DNA from 2 places in the uncultured Mycobacterium sp. genome. Region 1 is predicted to be linked to the other one. Evidence: riboswitches for the same ligand, from Rfam matches in the RefSeq annotation. Region 1 holds a riboswitch; the other holds the start of a gene.
The links. Region 1 has a riboswitch for magnesium ahead of ACFE99_RS07280 (stealth family protein). Riboswitches for the same ligand answer to the same signal wherever they lie in the genome.

Region 2: linked by a shared signal. The riboswitch ahead of ACFE99_RS10525 (Rv1535 family protein) and the one ahead of ACFE99_RS07280 (stealth family protein) in region 1 are both predicted to bind magnesium.

What each region holds. Positions count from the first base shown of each region.
Region 1 is NZ_CAXUCH010000036.1:20,324-24,515, reverse strand. It holds gene ACFE99_RS07285 (phosphodiesterase) at 1-522, shown strand, start outside; gene ACFE99_RS07280 (stealth family protein) at 566-2,065, opposite strand; M-box (ykoK) riboswitch at 2,144-2,317, opposite strand; gene ACFE99_RS07275 (NADAR family protein) at 2,413-2,883, opposite strand; gene prcA (proteasome subunit alpha) at 2,981-3,721, opposite strand; gene prcB (proteasome subunit beta) at 3,718-4,192, opposite strand, start outside.
Region 2 is NZ_CAXUCH010000063.1:16,568-20,759, reverse strand. It holds partial or broken gene ACFE99_RS10530 (flavin-containing monooxygenase) at 1-972, shown strand, start outside; M-box (ykoK) riboswitch at 1,075-1,244, shown strand; gene ACFE99_RS10525 (Rv1535 family protein) at 1,525-1,767, shown strand; gene ACFE99_RS10520 (lipase family protein) at 1,933-2,697, opposite strand; gene ACFE99_RS10515 (amino acid-binding protein) at 2,773-3,147, shown strand; gene ileS (isoleucine--tRNA ligase) at 3,378-4,192, shown strand, end outside.

The DNA of each region.
Region 1 (4,192 bases):
TCGGTTCCCGGCCACCACCACGGGGAGATCGCGCCCGAGCAGTTGCGGTGGCTGGCCGACCAGCTGGCCAACCCCGCTCCCTTCGGCACCATCCTCGCCATGCATCACCCGCCGATCCCCTGCGTGCAGGACCTCGCCGTCATGGTGGAACTGCGCGACCAGGCAGCGTTGGCCGCCGTGCTACGCGGCACCGATGTGCGCAGCATCCTGGCCGGGCACCTGCACTACTCCAGCGCAGCCACTTTCGCCGGCATCCCCGTGTCGGTGGCATCGGCGAGCTGTTACACGCAAGATCTGTTGACCCCGGGAACCCGTGGGCGCGACGGCGCACAGGCATTCAATCTGGTGCACTGCTACCCAGACACGGTAGTGCACACCGTCATTCCGCTGGCCTCCGGGCCCACCGTGGGGCGGTTCGTCCCGCCGGGAACCGTGCAGCGTGAACTTAGCGACGCTGCGGTGAGCATCCTGCCGGCGACCCGAATACCGCGCATCCCACCACAATTGGCGGACCGCAGGTGATTCCCAGCGGACGGCGACTAACGCACCGACCCGCGCGGTTCTCTCACTCGTCGGCAACCACTCGTTCCCACGGTGCCGGCACCGGGAAGTAGCTTTCGAGGAACTCGCCAACCACCCGGGCTCGCTCCTCGGCGCTCACCTCGGGGAAGCTGCCGTCATTGAGGCAGAAGAAGTCGAACTTGCGCTTCTTCAGCAGCTTCGGCAGTTTCGCCAGCCCCGAGCGCAGGGTGGTGTCCACGTAGAGCACCTTCGCCGCCTCGTTTTGTACCGCGCGCCCGGTCATCAACGCGTAGTAGTGGTACAGCGAGTTGGTCACCGAGATGTCGGTGCTGGACCGGAAGCGGCTCGCCTGGGTGCGGGCGAAGTCTTGCCGGAACTCGCGCTCGAGCTCGACCAGTACACTCTTGCGCAACGGGGCAGCGGTGTGCTCCAGGTGGCGGGTGATGATCTTTCCGAACTTCTCCCACAGCAGTTGCCGGTTGACCCGTGCGGCGTTCTCGAAGCCGCTGCGCTCGGGGTGGTTGGCGCCCAGCCCGATTCGGGTGCCTGCTTCGATGAACTTGGTGACCCCGCCGGGGGAAAAGAACATCGCCGGCGACAGCGGCCGCCCGAAGAACATGTCGTCGTTGGAGTACAGGAAATGTTCGGCCAGTCCAGGGATGTGGTGCAGTTGGGTCTCGACCGCGTGGCTGTTGTACACCGGCAGCGCAGAAAGGTCGGTGAAGTGCTCCGCGGCACGCACGATCGTGATCTTCGGGTGCGGGGCCAGCCACTGCGGCACCGGCGAGTCGGTCGCGATGAAGATGCGACGCACCCACGGCGCGAAGGCGTGCACCGACCGCAGGGCGTACTTGAGCTCGTCGATGTGGCGGATCCGCGCGTCGGCGTCGTCGCCTTCCCCGACAAGGTGATTCGCCATCGCCGCTGCCCGGCGCGCCCGGAACTCCGGGTCGTTGCCGTCCACCCAGGAGAACACCATGTCGATGTCGAAGGTGATGTCCCCGGCGTGCGGGGTGAACATTCCAGCGATCGTCGGCCATGTCCGACCGTGCAGTTCAACCGTGGTGTATTCAACCTCGTTGAGCGCCAAGGTCTTGCGGGTCAGCGAGTTTTCGATCGGGCATATTGCCTGCTGCCCGTCGAACACCCAGAACTGCAGCTCCACGCCGGCCGAAGCGCCGTAACGCATGCCGGAGCGCGGACATTCGCGCCGACGGAATATCCGCAGCAGCCGCGGGTCCGGTGCCACCGACAGCAGCCCGTCGCCGAGATACACAGAGCGGCGACCAGTTCCGTCGAGAACCTTGGCGCGCAGCGGCGCGTCCAGGCAGGCCGCCATCAGGGCGTCGGCCACCCGGCCGCGCAGGGCAATGTCGACGACGAGCGCGGGGCGGCCGTCCGCACCGCGGATGAGCAAGAACGGAATACCGGCGCGCTCCAGCTCGCCGCGGAGGTACAGCAGATCCTGCTGCATAGCCTCATACGGAGTCAGGCGCAGCCCATCTGCTGAACCGACGACGTGGATGTCGATCGTGCTGGTCATGGGAACACCTGTCTTCCGTACTCGATGTCGGTCAAAACATGCACACAGAGGGGCACCGCAGATGCGGTCGAGCGGCGACATTGCCCTCACACGTTGAGCTTTGGCACTGGCCGACGTATGCCCGCACATCCGGGAAAGCCACTTGGGACCACCCCTTAAGCCGGGGAGATCTGTCCTGATCTTGGGCGTCTCTCGACGTCGTCAGATCAGTGGCCTATGTTCGTCCAGGAGCCTCGCCTAACGAGGTGCTTCCGCAAGGTAGCACCGATTTGCGCGTTCGGCAACACTGTCTGCGATGCCGCTAAAGCCGTTGGTGTTGTTCAGCTCCCGCGTCTGGGGCGAACCGGTCATCGCAGCCGCGCGGCCAGCCGTAACCGCACGGCCATCAGGATGACGCCGAGCGCGTTTCCGCCGGGGATGTCGCAGTGCTCGTCACACCGGCACGAGCCCCAAACCTGGTCATGCCACGTATTTCCTTCCACCAGCAGCACGCCGTAGGTGTCCCGTAGCCGGCGAGCCAGATCCGGATTGTTATCGAACTTGGCGCTGACCACCTCTTCCATCGCCGCGAATTTGCCACCGGCTTCCCAGCCCTCAACCAGCGGCGCGGCACGCCCGATCTGCTTAGCCCGTGCCGGATCATCGGCGTCGCGGATGGCCGCCACCGCGCCCGGGTCACGTGTCTTCGCGGCGGCGAAGGCATGTTCGCTGGTCGGATACAGCCAACCCCGATGGGGCGTGGGCGCGGGTGCGAAGTTCGACAAGAACAGGTATTGCCCCGCGAAGGAGTCGATCACCGGGATATGCAGCGCGCTCATCAGGCGACCTCCGCAGCTTGCAATCCTGTCCTGTGGGCCAAGCTACGCGACCCGCCGAACGCGCGTCACGCCAAATGCGCGACGTTCAATCGGTGGCCTATTTCGACGACTTGCCCTTACCCGAGCCGGAGGGTTTGGGCAACAGCGCTTCTAGTGCCGCGCCGGTGATCCGCCGAAACGCCCGCCGCGGCCGGTTCTGGTCGAGAATCGCGACTTCCAGGCTCGACACACCCAGGGCCGGCTGGTCGCCGGAGCCATTGCCGCTGCCCGCCCGCAGCGCCTCGACGGCGATCCGCACCGCGTCGGCCAAGTCCGCGTTTTCGGTGTAGGACTCCTTGAGCGCGTTGGCGATCGGCTCGGTGGTGCCCCCCATGACGACGTAATGCGGCTCGTCGTTGATTGACCCGTCGTAGGTGATCCGGTACAGCTCAGGGGGTCTGGATTCGCCGTAGTGCGCTACCTCGGCCACGCACAGCTCGACCTCGTAGGGCTTGGCCTGTTCGGTGAAGATGGTGCCCAGGGTCTGCGCGTAGACGTTGGCCAGCTGCCGGCCGGTGACGTCGCGGCGGTCATAGGCATAGCCGCGGGTGTCGGCGAACTGGATGCCACCGCGGCGCAGGTTGCCCAATTCGTTCAACTTGCCGGCCGCCGCTAAGCCGACCCGGTCGTAGAGCTCGCTGATCTTCTGCAGCGAGCGCGACGGATTTTCGGCGACGAACAACACTCCGCCGGCGTAGGCCAACGCGACCACGCTGCGGCCACGCGCGATGCCCTTGCGCGCGAGCTCGCTGCGCTCGCGCATCGCCTGCTCGGGCGAAATGAAATACGGGAAGCTCACTTCTCACCCGCTTGCGCGTCCGGGCCGAAAGTGTCAGCGCGCGAACGGCTTTCGATGACCTCGCGGGCCAGCTCGGCGATGCGCTGGTCAGGCACGTCGACGGCGCCTTCTGGTCCGATGCTGACTGCCGTGGGGAAGATGCCGCGAACCAGGTCCGGTCCGCCGGTGGCGGAGTCGTCGTCTGCGGCGTCGTAGAGCGCCTCCACGGCCACCCGCAGCGCCGAATCGGCGTCGGTGACCTGCGAGTAGAGCTTTTTCATCGACGACTTGGCGAAGATTGATCCCGAGCCCACCGCTTGGTAGCCCTCTTCTTCGATGTTCCAGCCTCCTGCGGCGTCGAACGAGACGATGCGGCCCGCTTTCTGCGGATCAGGATCGTCGATGTCCAAGCCAGCCAACAGCGGCAGCGCGACCAGCCCCTGCATGGCGGCCCCGAGGTTGCCGCGGACCATGATCGCCAGCCGGTTGACT
Region 2 (4,192 bases), on a different contig from region 1:
GACCACACCGTGCCGCTGGCCGGCGCGCGGCTGGGCGTGGTAGGCACCGGCTCGTCGGCGGTGCAGATCGTCGGCGCCGTCACCGACACCGTGGGCGAGCTGCGCCTGTTCCAGCGCACCCCGCAATGGATCCTGCCGGTGCAAAATCCGCCCATCGACGAGGCGGACCGGGCCCGCTACCGCGCCAACCCGTCGCTGCTGACCAAGCTGCGCGCCGAACTGAACGCCGGGTTTGTCCAAAGTTTCGCCAACGCGGTCGTCGACGCGGACTCCCCCGCGCTGATGCAGCTGCAACAGGCCGCCTGCGCCAACCTCGAGGACAACGTGGCCGATCCCGTGCTGCGGGAGAAGCTGCGACCGGACTACCGGGCCGGCTGTAAGCGGTTGATCATCTCGCCAAATTTCTACCAGGCCATTCAGCGGCCCAACGCCCGCCTGGTCACCGAGCCGATCGCCTGGGTGGAGCCGGAGGGTGTCCGGACCGTCGGCGGTGAACTGCACCGGCTTGACGTGCTGGTGCTGGCCACCGGGTTTCGGGTGGATCGCTTCCTGCGTCCGATCGAGGTGGTGGGCCGCGACGGGGTGCGCCTCGACGACGTGTGGGCGCAGCGGCCGTTCGCCTACTTGTCGGTGTCGGTTCCGGGCTTTCCCAACCTGTTCATGCTCAACGGGCCTAACGGGCCGGTTGGCAATTTCTCGCTGATCGACGTGGCCGAGGCGCAGTTCGCCTACGTCATGCAGCTCATCGAGGTACTGGCCGACGGCCAATACCGTGCGATCAGCGCCAGCTGCGAGGTCACGACCCGCTTCGAGGCCGCGCGAGCGGAGGCGGCCGAGAAGACGGTGTGGGTGACTGGTTGCCGAAGCTGGTATCTGGACGACCGCGGGTTGCCGGCTGTGTGGCCGTGGAGTTTCACCAGGTTCCGGGACGTCATGACCCGTCCTGACCTGGGAGATTACGACCTTGTGTAAGGCCTGTTCAGGTGTCGTTAACGTAAAGAAACCGTCAATTCACTGACACGCTGGCTGGGATTAAATTGACCTGATCAAGTTATTCCTGCATTATCGGATGCGCAAGCACCTCGTTAGGTGAGGCGGCTACACGGACATAGGCCACTGACCCTGAACGTCGAGAGACGCCCCGGGTCAGGACAGCTCTTCCCGGCTTAAGGGTTGAGCCCAAGTGGCTTCCGGGATACCGGACACGCCGTGTGGTGTCGAAGCTCTAGCGAGAGGGGTGCGGTCACCGACATTCGTCGGGTCTGTACTCCTGCAGTGCACGTGGATTGTGCGGATATCCGCACCTGGCGTTGCTGTGAGGAGGTGAGGGACGAATGAGTTCCAGTGAGAGTCCGGACCGATATCCGGGTCCTGTTTCGTCCCGATCCGGTCTCCGGCACGCCGCCTCCAGCTGAAATCGGCTCGACTGCGCGCGTTGCCCAAGAGCAGGGAACTGCTCGGAACCAGCGGGACGGAACATCAAGTCCCAACAAAAACCGCTTGATTTCCGTCTAGGAGGCAACCATGACCGCTGTTCTGTACGACGACGTGGTGACCGCACCGGGCCCCCGGCTGACGGCAGCGCCGAAGCTGACCGTGGCGCGTGCGCCGAAGGACACCGCACCGAAGAAGGTTTCGCGGGACGTCAAGGCTGACCCCTTCGGCCAGGGAGACCCGTTGGTCACCGGGGCTGCTCGCTTGCTGAGCATTCCGCTGCGTCACCTGTACGCGGCACTGTGGCGAGTGGGACTGCTCGAGGTGGGGTAGTCCGATGACTGCCGAGCGTTCCTCCTCCCCAGGCCGCTAGTTGCCAGGTCGCTGACTCTTTGGTCGAGCGCCTGGCAACTTGCATTTTCGCTTCATTGTGTTTGAGCAGCTAGGACGCGACGCGCCGGTCATCATTGGTTGCCTCCATGATCGGCGTGTCGCATTCTAGGCAGAGGAACTATGTATCAGCGCGGTAAGGCCTTGCCGGTAAGCGGCGAGGCTGTGGCGCCAGGCGACGTCGATCGCTCCGCCGCTGTCGACATCGATCTCAGCGCCGACATGCACATAGGGTGCCGGCGGTACGTGCGGCACGATATCGAGGAAGTTGACCAGCCGAAAGCAGCTTTCGATGGTGGCGTTGAAAGCGGCCGCGAAGTCATTGAACCCGACCCGCGGCCCGGCGAAGGTGATGAGTCGCGGCTCGATGGTGTTTGGCGGCATGTTGCGGAAGATGTCCGGGGCGGCGAGCACGCTCAGCGCGGCGCCCAGGCTGTGTCCGGTGATCAGGATCTGGTCACAATCGGCGGTTGCGGTCGCTAAATTCGCGGCGATGCTGTCGCAGACGAGCTCGTAGACGTCTAAGAAGCCGGCTGCCACTTGTCCGAACCCGGCGACCGGAGCATATGCGGTGGGGACCGCGTCGAAGTCGGCGAGCCAGTCGGCCAAATCCGCGCTGCCGCGAAACGACACGAATGCGGTGTGAGTGGCCGCGTTGTGGCCCATCAGACCAAAGATGGTGGTGTCCTTCGTCATTGCCACCACCTCGGGATGGGGGTCGGTCGTCGCGGTGAGTAATGCACCGTCGGCTCGGATCAGTGCCGTCTGCACGAACCCGGTCGGCAGAGCAGGGGGACTGCCGTCCATCACGGTGTAGGCGGCCACCGACAACGGCAGAGCCACGTCGCGAGCCAATACTGCGTCGAACGCCACGCGCCGCAGTGTAAGAGGTGGCCCGCTGCAATCGCCGGAACTCGCCTGGTTTTCGCAGTAGCGTTGAATACCACCATGGCGACCGATCTGACGCTCTATCTCGCCGACGAGCCAGGTGAGCTGGCCCGGGTCGGCGACGTGCTCGGTAAGGCGGGCGTCAACATCGCCGGCCTGTGCGCATTGAGCAGCGGCGGCGGGCAGTCCGAGGTGCACATCTTGGTCCACGACGCCACGCCCGCGTTTGAAGCGTTGCACGACGCCGGAATCAAGATCGTCGAGGAGCAGGAAGTCATCGTTCTCGACATACAAGACCGTCCGGGCGCGCTTGCCGAGGCGATTCACAAGCTCGGCACCGCGAAGGTCAACTTGGAAACGGCCTACCTGGCCACCCATACCCGCTTGGTGCTCGGCGCGGACAACCTGGCCGACGCGAAGGCTGCACTGGGCTGAATACCGATTTGGCGCCGCCCGTAGAATTAGCCCAACGGCATCGATCCGGCTATCACCGGGGAGCCTTCGGAAGAACAGCCAACCAGGCTCAGTAGAACCGAACGGGTAGGCCCGTCACAGCCGTTATTGAGCGGTCGCGCATCAGCGCGGCAAGCGGGGTGGTACCGCGGTGCTCGCGCATCATGCGCGGCGTCGTCCCCGGGCCTGACAATGGCACAGGAGACGACGCAGTGACCGATCACAGCTATCCGAAACCGGGGGCACCCGACTTCCCGGCGGCCGAGCTTGAGGTCCTCGACTACTGGGCGCGCGACGACACCTTCCGCGCCAGCATTGCGCGCCGCGCCGACGCTCGCGAATACGTGTTCTACGACGGCCCGCCCTTCGCCAACGGCCTGCCGCATTACGGGCATTTGCTCACCGGCTACGTCAAAGACATCGTGCCGCGGTATCGCACCATGCGCGGCTACAAGGTGGAGCGCCGCTTCGGGTGGGACACCCACGGGTTGCCCGCCGAACTCGAGGTCGAACGCCAGCTCGGCATCACCGACAAGTCGCAGATCGACGCGATGGGAATCGCCGCGTTCAACGAGGCCTGTCGTGAATCGGTGTTGCGCTACACCGACGAATGGCAGGCCTACGTCACCCGCCAGGCCCGGTGGGTGGATTTCGACAACGACTACAAGACGCTCGATCTGCCGTACATGGAGTCGGTGATCTGGGCGTTCAAGCAGCTGTGGGACCAGGGTCTGGTTTACGAGGGCTACCGGGTGCTGCCGTATTGCTGGCGTGACGAAACACCGTTGTCCAACCACGAGTTGCGGATGGACGACGACGTCTACCAGAGCCGGCAGGACCCCGCGATCACGGTCGGATTCCGGGTCCCCACCGGGCAATTAGCGGGCGCGTACCTGCTGGTGTGGACCACGACGCCGTGGACCTTGCCGTCCAACCAGGCGGTGGCCGTCCACCCCGACGTGGCCTATGTGCAGGTGCGGGCGGGGGAGCGGCGCTATGTGCTGGCGGAAGCGCGGCTGGGTGGCTA